One region of the Ureibacillus sp. FSL K6-0165 genome, then DNA from elsewhere that is predicted to be linked to it. Evidence: a T-box and tRNA genes for the amino acid it is inferred to sense, from the RefSeq annotation. Region 1 holds a T-box; the other holds one or more tRNA genes.

Evidence for each region. A T-box is a leader RNA that pairs with one kind of tRNA and senses whether it is charged. The one in region 1 lies ahead of NST00_RS09130 (valine--tRNA ligase), so its partner is inferred to be a tRNA-Val.
Region 2: it encodes a tRNA-Val, which carries the amino acid that the T-box ahead of NST00_RS09130 (valine--tRNA ligase) is inferred to sense. The anticodon was not compared.

What each region holds. Positions count from the first base shown of each region.
Region 1 covers NZ_JBBOQS010000001.1:1,821,182-1,825,597, reverse strand. The annotation lists gene NST00_RS09130 (valine--tRNA ligase) at 1-1,775, opposite strand, end outside; T-box leader at 1,832-2,056, opposite strand; gene NST00_RS09125 (hypothetical protein) at 2,135-2,344, shown strand; gene NST00_RS09120 (hypothetical protein) at 2,337-3,188, opposite strand; gene hemL (glutamate-1-semialdehyde 2,1-aminomutase) at 3,318-4,416, opposite strand, start outside.
Region 2 covers NZ_JBBOQS010000001.1:480,789-485,204, reverse strand. The annotation lists rRNA gene NST00_RS02415 (23S ribosomal RNA) at 1-2,362, shown strand, start outside; rRNA gene rrf (5S ribosomal RNA) at 2,470-2,585, shown strand; tRNA gene NST00_RS02405 (tRNA-Val) at 2,594-2,669, shown strand; tRNA gene NST00_RS02400 (tRNA-Thr) at 2,676-2,751, shown strand; tRNA gene NST00_RS02395 (tRNA-Lys) at 2,758-2,832, shown strand; tRNA gene NST00_RS02390 (tRNA-Leu) at 2,839-2,920, shown strand; tRNA gene NST00_RS02385 (tRNA-Gly) at 2,942-3,016, shown strand; tRNA gene NST00_RS02380 (tRNA-Leu) at 3,022-3,110, shown strand; tRNA gene NST00_RS02375 (tRNA-Arg) at 3,127-3,203, shown strand; tRNA gene NST00_RS02370 (tRNA-Pro) at 3,210-3,286, shown strand; tRNA gene NST00_RS02365 (tRNA-Ala) at 3,298-3,373, shown strand; rRNA gene NST00_RS02360 (16S ribosomal RNA) at 3,485-4,416, shown strand, end outside.

The DNA.
Region 1 (4,416 bases):
CCGTTCATATTCATGAGTGCAAAGCGAGATGCATTCCAAATTTTATTTGCAAAATTCCAAATCGCTTCGACTTTTTCATTCGTATAACGTAAGTCTTGACCTGGTGTAGAGCCAGTTGCTAAGAAGTAGCGTAGAGAGTCTGCACCGTACTGGTCAATCACATCCATTGGGTCTACACCGTTTCCAAGGGACTTACTCATTTTACGTCCTTCCCCGTCACGAACCAAACCGTGGATGAGCACATCTTTGAATGGTCGTTTGCCGGTAAATTCAATACCTTGGAAAATCATGCGGGATACCCAGAAGAAGATGATGTCATAACCTGTAACAAGCGTATTTGTTGGATAATAGCGTTGATATAATTCATGATTTGTATCCGGCCAACCCATTGTTGAGAACGGCCATAATGCACTAGAGAACCACGTATCTAATACGTCCGGATCTTGCGTCCAATTTTCCGCATCTTTAGGTGGTTCTTTTCCAACATAAATTTCACCCGTTTCATTATGATACCAAGCAGGAATTTGATGGCCCCACCAAAGCTGACGAGAAATACACCAGTCTTTAATATTTTCCATCCAATGAATATACGTATTTTCAAAGCGTGGTGGAACAAAATTCACTTTATTTTCTTCATCTTGTTGAAGTTTCAATGCCGCTTCTGCAAGAGGCTTCATTTTTACGAACCATTGTTTAGATAAATAAGGCTCAACTATTGCCCCAGAACGCTCAGAGTGTCCAACGGAATGCGTATGTTCCTCAATTTTTATTAAGTAGCCTTGTTGTTTTAAGTCTTCCACAATTTGCTTGCGGCATTCAAATCGGTCTATACCTTGATATTTGCCAGCATTTTCGTTCATTGTACCGTCTTCATTCATTACTAAAATTCGTTCTAAATTGTGACGGTTTCCTACTTCAAAGTCATTTGGATCATGGGCTGGTGTAATTTTCACAACACCTGTACCAAATTCCATATCCACATATTCATCTGCTACGATTGGAATTTCACGATTGACAAGCGGTAAGATTACTGTTTTGCCGATGTACTGTTTATAACGTTCATCTTCAGGATGAACAGCTACAGCAGTATCCCCAAGCATTGTTTCAGGTCGTGTAGTAGCAACTTCCAAATAACCAGAGCCGTCCGCAAGCGGATATTTCATATGATAGAAGGCACCAGGGATTTCTTTATAGATTACTTCGATATCAGATAAAGCAGTTTTTGCTTCCGGGTCCCAGTTGATGATACGTTCGCCTCGATAAATGTATCCTTTTTCATAAAGACGTACGAACACTTCTTTTACAGCATCAGATAAACCTTCATCCAATGTGAAACGCTCTTTTGTATAGTCCAATGACAATCCTAATTTTGCCCATTGTTCACGAATATGGCTAGCATATTCTTCCTTCCATTCCCACGTTTTTTCAAGAAATTTTTCACGACCCAAATCGTAGCGACTTTTTCCTTCTTCACGCAACTTCGCTTCTACTTTTGCTTGTGTTGCAATTCCAGCATGGTCCATACCTGGAAGCCATAATGCATCATATCCTTGCATCCGTTTCATGCGAATAATAATATCTTGCAATGTTGTATCCCAAGCGTGACCAAGATGCAGTTTTCCTGTTACGTTTGGTGGTGGAATAACAATGGAATATGGTTTTTTGTCACTATTTGGATCTGCTTCGAAAAATTTCCCTTCTAGCCACCATTTATAACGACCTTGTTCAACTGAATTTGGATCGTACTTAGTTGGCATTGTCACGTTTTCTGACATGAATGTTCCTCCTTTAGTTGATTGATTTTTGGCAAAATAAAAAAACTCCTTATCCCAAAAAGGACGAAGGAGTTTCGCGGTACCACCTTTTTTCCATTTAGACAATAAATGTCTAAATAGCGCTCATTTCGATAACGGTGTTCAACCGACTTTTACTACTTCAATTTCATAAAAGTTGCTCCATGGCTACCTTCAAATGCGTGCATGCGGAAACTTTTCAGCTACCGTTTCCTCTCTTTAGCATGCAACATCATTTTACTCTTCCAATTCATCGCATCATGTGTATTCAACTGCTTAAATCATTGTATAAAATTTAGCAGCAGTTTTCAAGTTTGAAGGAAATGAAAGGAGTGATTTCCATGTCATTATTCCACAAAAGACGAAAAAGTTATAATCCTTGGTTATTACCACCTTGGCTTCGAAAAATACGTTTTTTTGCAAAAAGCATTTGTATCCCAATTACAGTTTTTCAAGCTATTCGCGTCGTTTTTATTCCTACGACAGGTGATGTATTACTGCTGTTTCTACTTGCCCTCATTTCATGGTTGTTATGGACGGATATTATCTAAATTTCAATACGCTATAATTTTCAGAAAGCTCATTATAGAAGTCATCTGAATCAGAAGGAAGCTTAAACTTTTCATCAATGAATAGTTTACTAGATGATTCATTAACTAATTTTACTTCTTCCGTTTCTTTTCGAATTTTTTTTGCTTCTTCCACAAAGTTATATTCTTCAGGTGGTTCTACGGAAATGGACGGATTTTCATGTAGAGTAAATTCATCAGAATCCTGTAATCGTTGATTTTCATTCATTTTCGACGAATGGTCAGTAGTTTCAATCGTTCTTTGGGTTGTTTGTTGCAATGGTTCATTTACTAGTGGATGTTCTAATGTAGATGGCGGCTGGTCAGTTTTGGCTCTTTCTAATACTTCTCCTGTATTAGCCGCCACAACGGCTACTCGTTCAGCTACCTTCTCTTCAGATTCTACTTGGAATAATGCACCTACTACCGGTTCATCAAATGTGCATTTTACTTCCCATTTAAACGTACAGCTTGAGCCATCATATACAAAAAAGGATATATCATCAACAAGCAATTCTGGTCGACAATCTTTTGCAACTTTCTCACGAGGTAAATCAACTTCTAAAGGCAATGCGTATTCAAAGTAACCTTCATCACCTTTTAAATCTAAATGTTCAATTAACGTACCTTCGCTATAATCTGGCTTTATTTTTGGATTAAACTTCACTGTTGCTTTAATATGATAAATGCCTGTTAAACGAAGAGATTCTTCTAATTCTGTTTGTTGCCAACGCGGGATGACTTGGACCGAAACAACTTCTTCTACAATCCCATAAGCTTCTGGAAAAATAAATTGCGTCATCATTTCCCAATTGATTTTTGCCATATGTTTCCCTCCCGTAATACTCTATGCCCGAGAATCGGAAGTATGATTAAAGAATTAAAAATCCCTCATTACTTTTTAAAAATAAAAAAGAGTGTCTTTTCCTTATCAACGGAAAAGACACTCTAATTATTATCGAGCTAATTTTGCAAATACTTTGTGGAATGCATCTACCGTTTTTGCGATATGTTCTTCCGTATGTGCAGTTGAAATAAACAATCCTTCAAATTGGGAAGGTGGTAAGTATATTCCTTCTTCTAGCATGAGTCGATAGAATTCAGCAAATAATGTTAAATCGGAAGTTTGGGCAGATTTAAAATCAACTACATCTTCATTTGTTAAGAATAATCCAATCATACTTCCCGCGCGATTTATTGTATGCGGAATGTTATATTTTGTTGCGGCTTCACGAATTCCAGCTTCCAATTGGTCACCTAATTTTTTAAAGTAGTCATAAGATTCAGGTGTTAAACGGGATAATGTTTCAATTCCAGCAGTCATCGCGAGAGGGTTACCTGATAATGTTCCTGCTTGATACACTGGTCCACTTGGCGCAACCTTTTCCATGATTTCCCGCTTACCAGCATAAGCACCTACAGGAAGTCCGCCTCCCACAACTTTTCCAAGGCATGTTAAATCTGGATCAATGCCATAGTAACCTTGAGCGCAGTGATAATCGACGCGGAATCCTGTCATGACTTCATCAAAAATAAGCAATGCGCCATATTGTTTCGTAATTTCACGTAAACCTTCTAAAAATCCTGGTTTCGGTGGAACAACCCCCATGTTCCCTGCAACAGGTTCTACAATAACCGCGGCAATGTTATCACCTAATTTTTCAAATGTTGCTTTTACTGCTTCTAAATCATTATAAGGAACCGTTGTTGTATTTTTTGCAACGTCTGCAGGTACGCCAGGGCTGTCAGGTAAACCAAGTGTTGCAACACCTGATCCCGCTTTAATTAATAATGAATCTCCATGGCCATGGTAAGAACCTTCAAATTTCATTATAATGTTGCGGCCTGTGTATCCTCGAGCTAGTCGAAGAGCAGCCATCGTCGCTTCTGTCCCAGATGAAACAAAACGAACCATTTCAACTGAAGGTACTCTTTCAATAACGATTTGGGCTAATTTGTTTTCTAATACTGTCGGTGCACCAAAAGAAGTTCCTTTTGCTGCTTGTTCTTGAATTGCTTTCACAACTTCTGGATGAGAGTGCCCTAAAATTAAC
Region 2 (4,416 bases), 1.3 Mb from region 1:
TGCCTACAAGTAGTCAGAGCCCGTTAACGGGTGATGGCGTGCCTTTTGTAGAATGAACCGGCGAGTTACGATTACGTGCAAGGTTAAGCAGAAAATGCGGAGCCGCAGCGAAAGCGAGTCTGAATAGGGCGTTTTGAGTACGTGGTCGTAGACCCGAAACCAGGTGATCTACCCATGTCCAGGGTGAAGGTGAGGTAACACTCACTGGAGGCCCGAACCCACGCACGTTGAAAAGTGCGGGGATGAGGTGTGGGTAGCGGAGAAATTCCAATCGAACTTGGAGATAGCTGGTTCTCTCCGAAATAGCTTTAGGGCTAGCCTCGTGTGAAGAATACTGGAGGTAGAGCACTGTTTGGACTAGGGGCCCACCTCGGGTTACCGAATTCAGACAAACTCCGAATGCCAGCTATTTATACACGGGAGTCAGACTACGAGTGATAAGATCCGTGGTCAAAAGGGAAACAGCCCAGACCACCAGCTAAGGTCCCAAAGTAATCGTTAAGTGGAAAAGGATGTGGCGTTGCTTAGACAACCAGGATGTTGGCTTAGAAGCAGCCATCATTTAAAGAGTGCGTAATAGCTCACTGGTCGAGTGACGCTGCGCCGAAAATGTAACGGGGCTAAACGATTCACCGAAGCTGTGGATTCGTGCGTTGCACGAGTGGTAGGAGAGCGTTCTAAGTGCGTCGAAGTCAGACCGGAAGGACTGGTGGAGCGCTTAGAAGTGAGAATGCCGGTATGAGTAGCGAAAGATGGGTGAGAATCCCATCCACCGAATGACTAAGGTTTCCTGAGGAAGGCTCGTCCGCTCAGGGTTAGTCGGGACCTAAGTCGAGGCCGAAAGGCGTAGACGATGGACAACAGGTTGATATTCCTGTACCACCTCCCCGCCGTTTGAGTGATGGGGGGACGCAGGAGGATAGGGAATGCACGCCGTTGGTCGAGCGTGTCCAAGCAGCAAGGCGTGGAAGTAGGCAAATCCGCTTCCTAATACGCTGAGCTGTGATGGGGAGCGCGTTACGCGCGAAGTTCCTGATTTCACACTGCCAAGAAAAGCCTCTAGCGAGGCGGGAGGTGCCCGTACCGCAAACCGACACAGGTAGTCGAGGAGAGAATCCTAAGGTGAGCGAGAGAACTCTCGTTAAGGAACTCGGCAAAATGACCCCGTAACTTCGGGAGAAGGGGTGCTCATTGGGGTGCAAGCCCTGATGAGCCGCAGTGAATAGGCCCAGGCGACTGTTTAGCAAAAACACAGGTCTCTGCAAAACCGTAAGGTGAAGTATAGGGGCTGACGCCTGCCCGGTGCTGGAAGGTTAAGAGGAGGAGTTAGCGCAAGCGAAGCTCCGAATTGAAGCCCCAGTAAACGGCGGCCGTAACTATAACGGTCCTAAGGTAGCGAAATTCCTTGTCGGGTAAGTTCCGACCCGCACGAAAGGCGTAACGATCTGGGCACTGTCTCAACGAGAGACTCGGTGAAATTATAGTACCTGTGAAGATGCAGGTTACCCGCGACAGGACGGAAAGACCCCGTGGAGCTTTACTGTAACCTGATATTGAATTTCGGTGCAACTTGTACAGGATAGGTAGGAGCCGTAGAAGGGGGAGCGCCAGCTTCCCTGGAGGCGCCCTTGGGATACTACCCTGGTTGTACTGAAATTCTAACCCGCAAGCCTGATCGGCTTGGGAGACAGTGTCAGGTGGACAGTTTGACTGGGGCGGTCGCCTCCTAAAAGGTAACGGAGGCGCCCAAAGGTTCCCTCAGAATGGTTGGAAATCATTCGCAGAGTGTAAAGGCATAAGGGAGCTTGACTGCGAGACCTACAAGTCGAGCAGGGTCGAAAGACGGGCTTAGTGATCCGGTGGTTCCGCATGGAAGGGCCATCGCTCAACGGATAAAAGCTACCCCGGGGATAACAGGCTTATCTCCCCCAAGAGTCCACATCGACGGGGAGGTTTGGCACCTCGATGTCGGCTCATCGCATCCTGGGGCTGTAGTCGGTCCCAAGGGTTGGGCTGTTCGCCCATTAAAGCGGTACGCGAGCTGGGTTCAGAACGTCGTGAGACAGTTCGGTCCCTATCCGTCGTGGGCGTAGGAAATTTGAGAGGAGCTGTCCTTAGTACGAGAGGACCGGGATGGACACACCGCTGGTGTACCAGTTGTCTTGCCAAAGGCACCGCTGGGTAGCTATGTGTGGACGGGATAAGTGCTGAAAGCATCTAAGCATGAAGCCCCCCTCAAGATGAGATTTCCCATTGCATAAGCAAGTAAGATCCCTCAAAGACGATGAGGTAGATAGGTCCGAGGTGGAAGCACGGTGACGTGTGGAGCTGACGGATACTAATCGATCGAGGACTTAACCAATCATTTCAATGTCGTTATCCAGTTTTGAGAGAACAAAAATTATTTAAAAAAAACACTTGCAATTCTTTGATTAAGTGATATAATAGTTCTTGTCTCAAAACAAATAGTCTAGTGACGATGGCAAAGAGGATACACCCGTTCCCATACCGAACACGGAAGTTAAGCTCTTTAGCGCCGATGGTAGTAAGGGGCTTCCCCTTGTGAGAGTAGGACGTTGCTAGGCTAATATATGGAGGATTAGCTCAGCTGGGAGAGCACCTGCCTTACAAGCAGGGGGTCGGCGGTTCGATCCCGTCATCCTCCACCATATCATGCCGGTGTAGCTCAATTGGCAGAGCAACTGACTTGTAATCAGTAGGTTGAGGGTTCGATTCCTTTCGCCGGCACCATTATTCGAGCCATTAGCTCAGTGGTAGAGCATCTGACTTTTAATCAGAGGGTCGAAGGTTCAAGTCCTTCATGGCTCACCATTTTTTGCGGGTGTGGCGGAATTGGCAGACGCACTAGACTTAGGATCTAGCGCCTCACGGCGTGGGGGTTCGACTCCCTCCACCCGCATCATTTAAAATATATATAATTGCGGAAGTAGTTCAGTGGTAGAACACCACCTTGCCAAGGTGGGGGTCGCGGGTTCGAACCCCGTCTTCCGCTCCAATAATGCCGGGGTGGCGGAATTGGCAGACGCACAGGACTTAAAATCCTGCGGTAGGTGACTACCGTACCGGTTCGACTCCGGTCCTCGGCACCATGTAAAATAGAAGTTAGCGCCAGTAGCTCAATTGGATAGAGCGTCTGACTACGGATCAGAAGGTTGTGGGTTCGACTCCTGCCTGGCGCGCCATAAATTCGGGAAGTAGCTCAGCTTGGTAGAGCACTTGGTTTGGGACCAAGGGGTCGCAGGTTCGAATCCTGTCTTCCCGACCATTCATTATATTGGGGCATTAGCTCAGCTGGGAGAGCGCCTGCCTTGCACGCAGGAGGTCAGCGGTTCGATCCCGCTATGCTCCACCATGAACCTTGAAAACTGAACAACAAAACGTTAATGCAATAAATTATCTAGTTGTTAACCCTCGTTAACAAACTAGATTCGGACATTAAATTTTTGAGCAAATCAAATTTTCTTTTATGGAGAGTTTGATCCTGGCTCAGGACGAACGCTGGCGGCGTGCCTAATACATGCAAGTCGAGCGAACCAATTGAAAGCCTAGCTTTCATGAGGTTAGCGGCGGACGGGTGAGTAACACGTGGGTAACCTGCCCTATAGACTGGGATAACTCGCGGAAACGCGTGCTAATACCGGATAACACATCAAAGTGCATGCTTTGATGTTGAAAGATGGTTCTGCTATCACTATAGGATGGGCCCGCGGCGCATTAGCTTGTTGGTGGGGTAACGGCCTACCAAGGCGACGATGCGTAGCCGACCTGAGAGGGTGATCGGCCACACTGGGACTGAGACACGGCCCAGACTCCTACGGGAGGCAGCAGTAGGGAATCTTCCACAATGGGCGAAAGCCTGATGGAGCAACGCCGCGTGAGCGAAGAAGGTCTTCGGATCGTAAAGCTCTGTTGTAAGGGAAGAACAAGTGCAGTAGTAACTGGCTGCACCTTGACGGTACCTTACTAGAAAGCCACGGCTAACTACGTGCCAGCAGCCGCGGTAATACGTAGGTGGCAAGCGTTGTCCGGAATTATTGGGCGTAAAGCGCGCGCAGGCGGTCTCTTAAGTCTGATGTGAAAGCCCCCGGCTTAACCGGGGAGGGTCATTGGAAACTGGGAGACTTGAGTGCAGGAGAGGGAAGCGGAATTCCATGTGTAGCGGTGAAATGCGTAGAGATATGGAGGAACACCAGTGGCGAAGGCGGCTTCCTGGCCTGTAACTGACGCTGAGGCGCGAAAGCGTGGGGAGCAAACAGGATTAGATACCCTGGTAGTCCACGCCGTAAACGATGAGTGCTAAGTGTTAGGGGGTTTCCACCCCTTAGTGCTGCAGCTAACGCATTAAGCACTCCGCCTGGGGAGTACGGTCGCAAGACTGAAACTCAAAGGAATTGA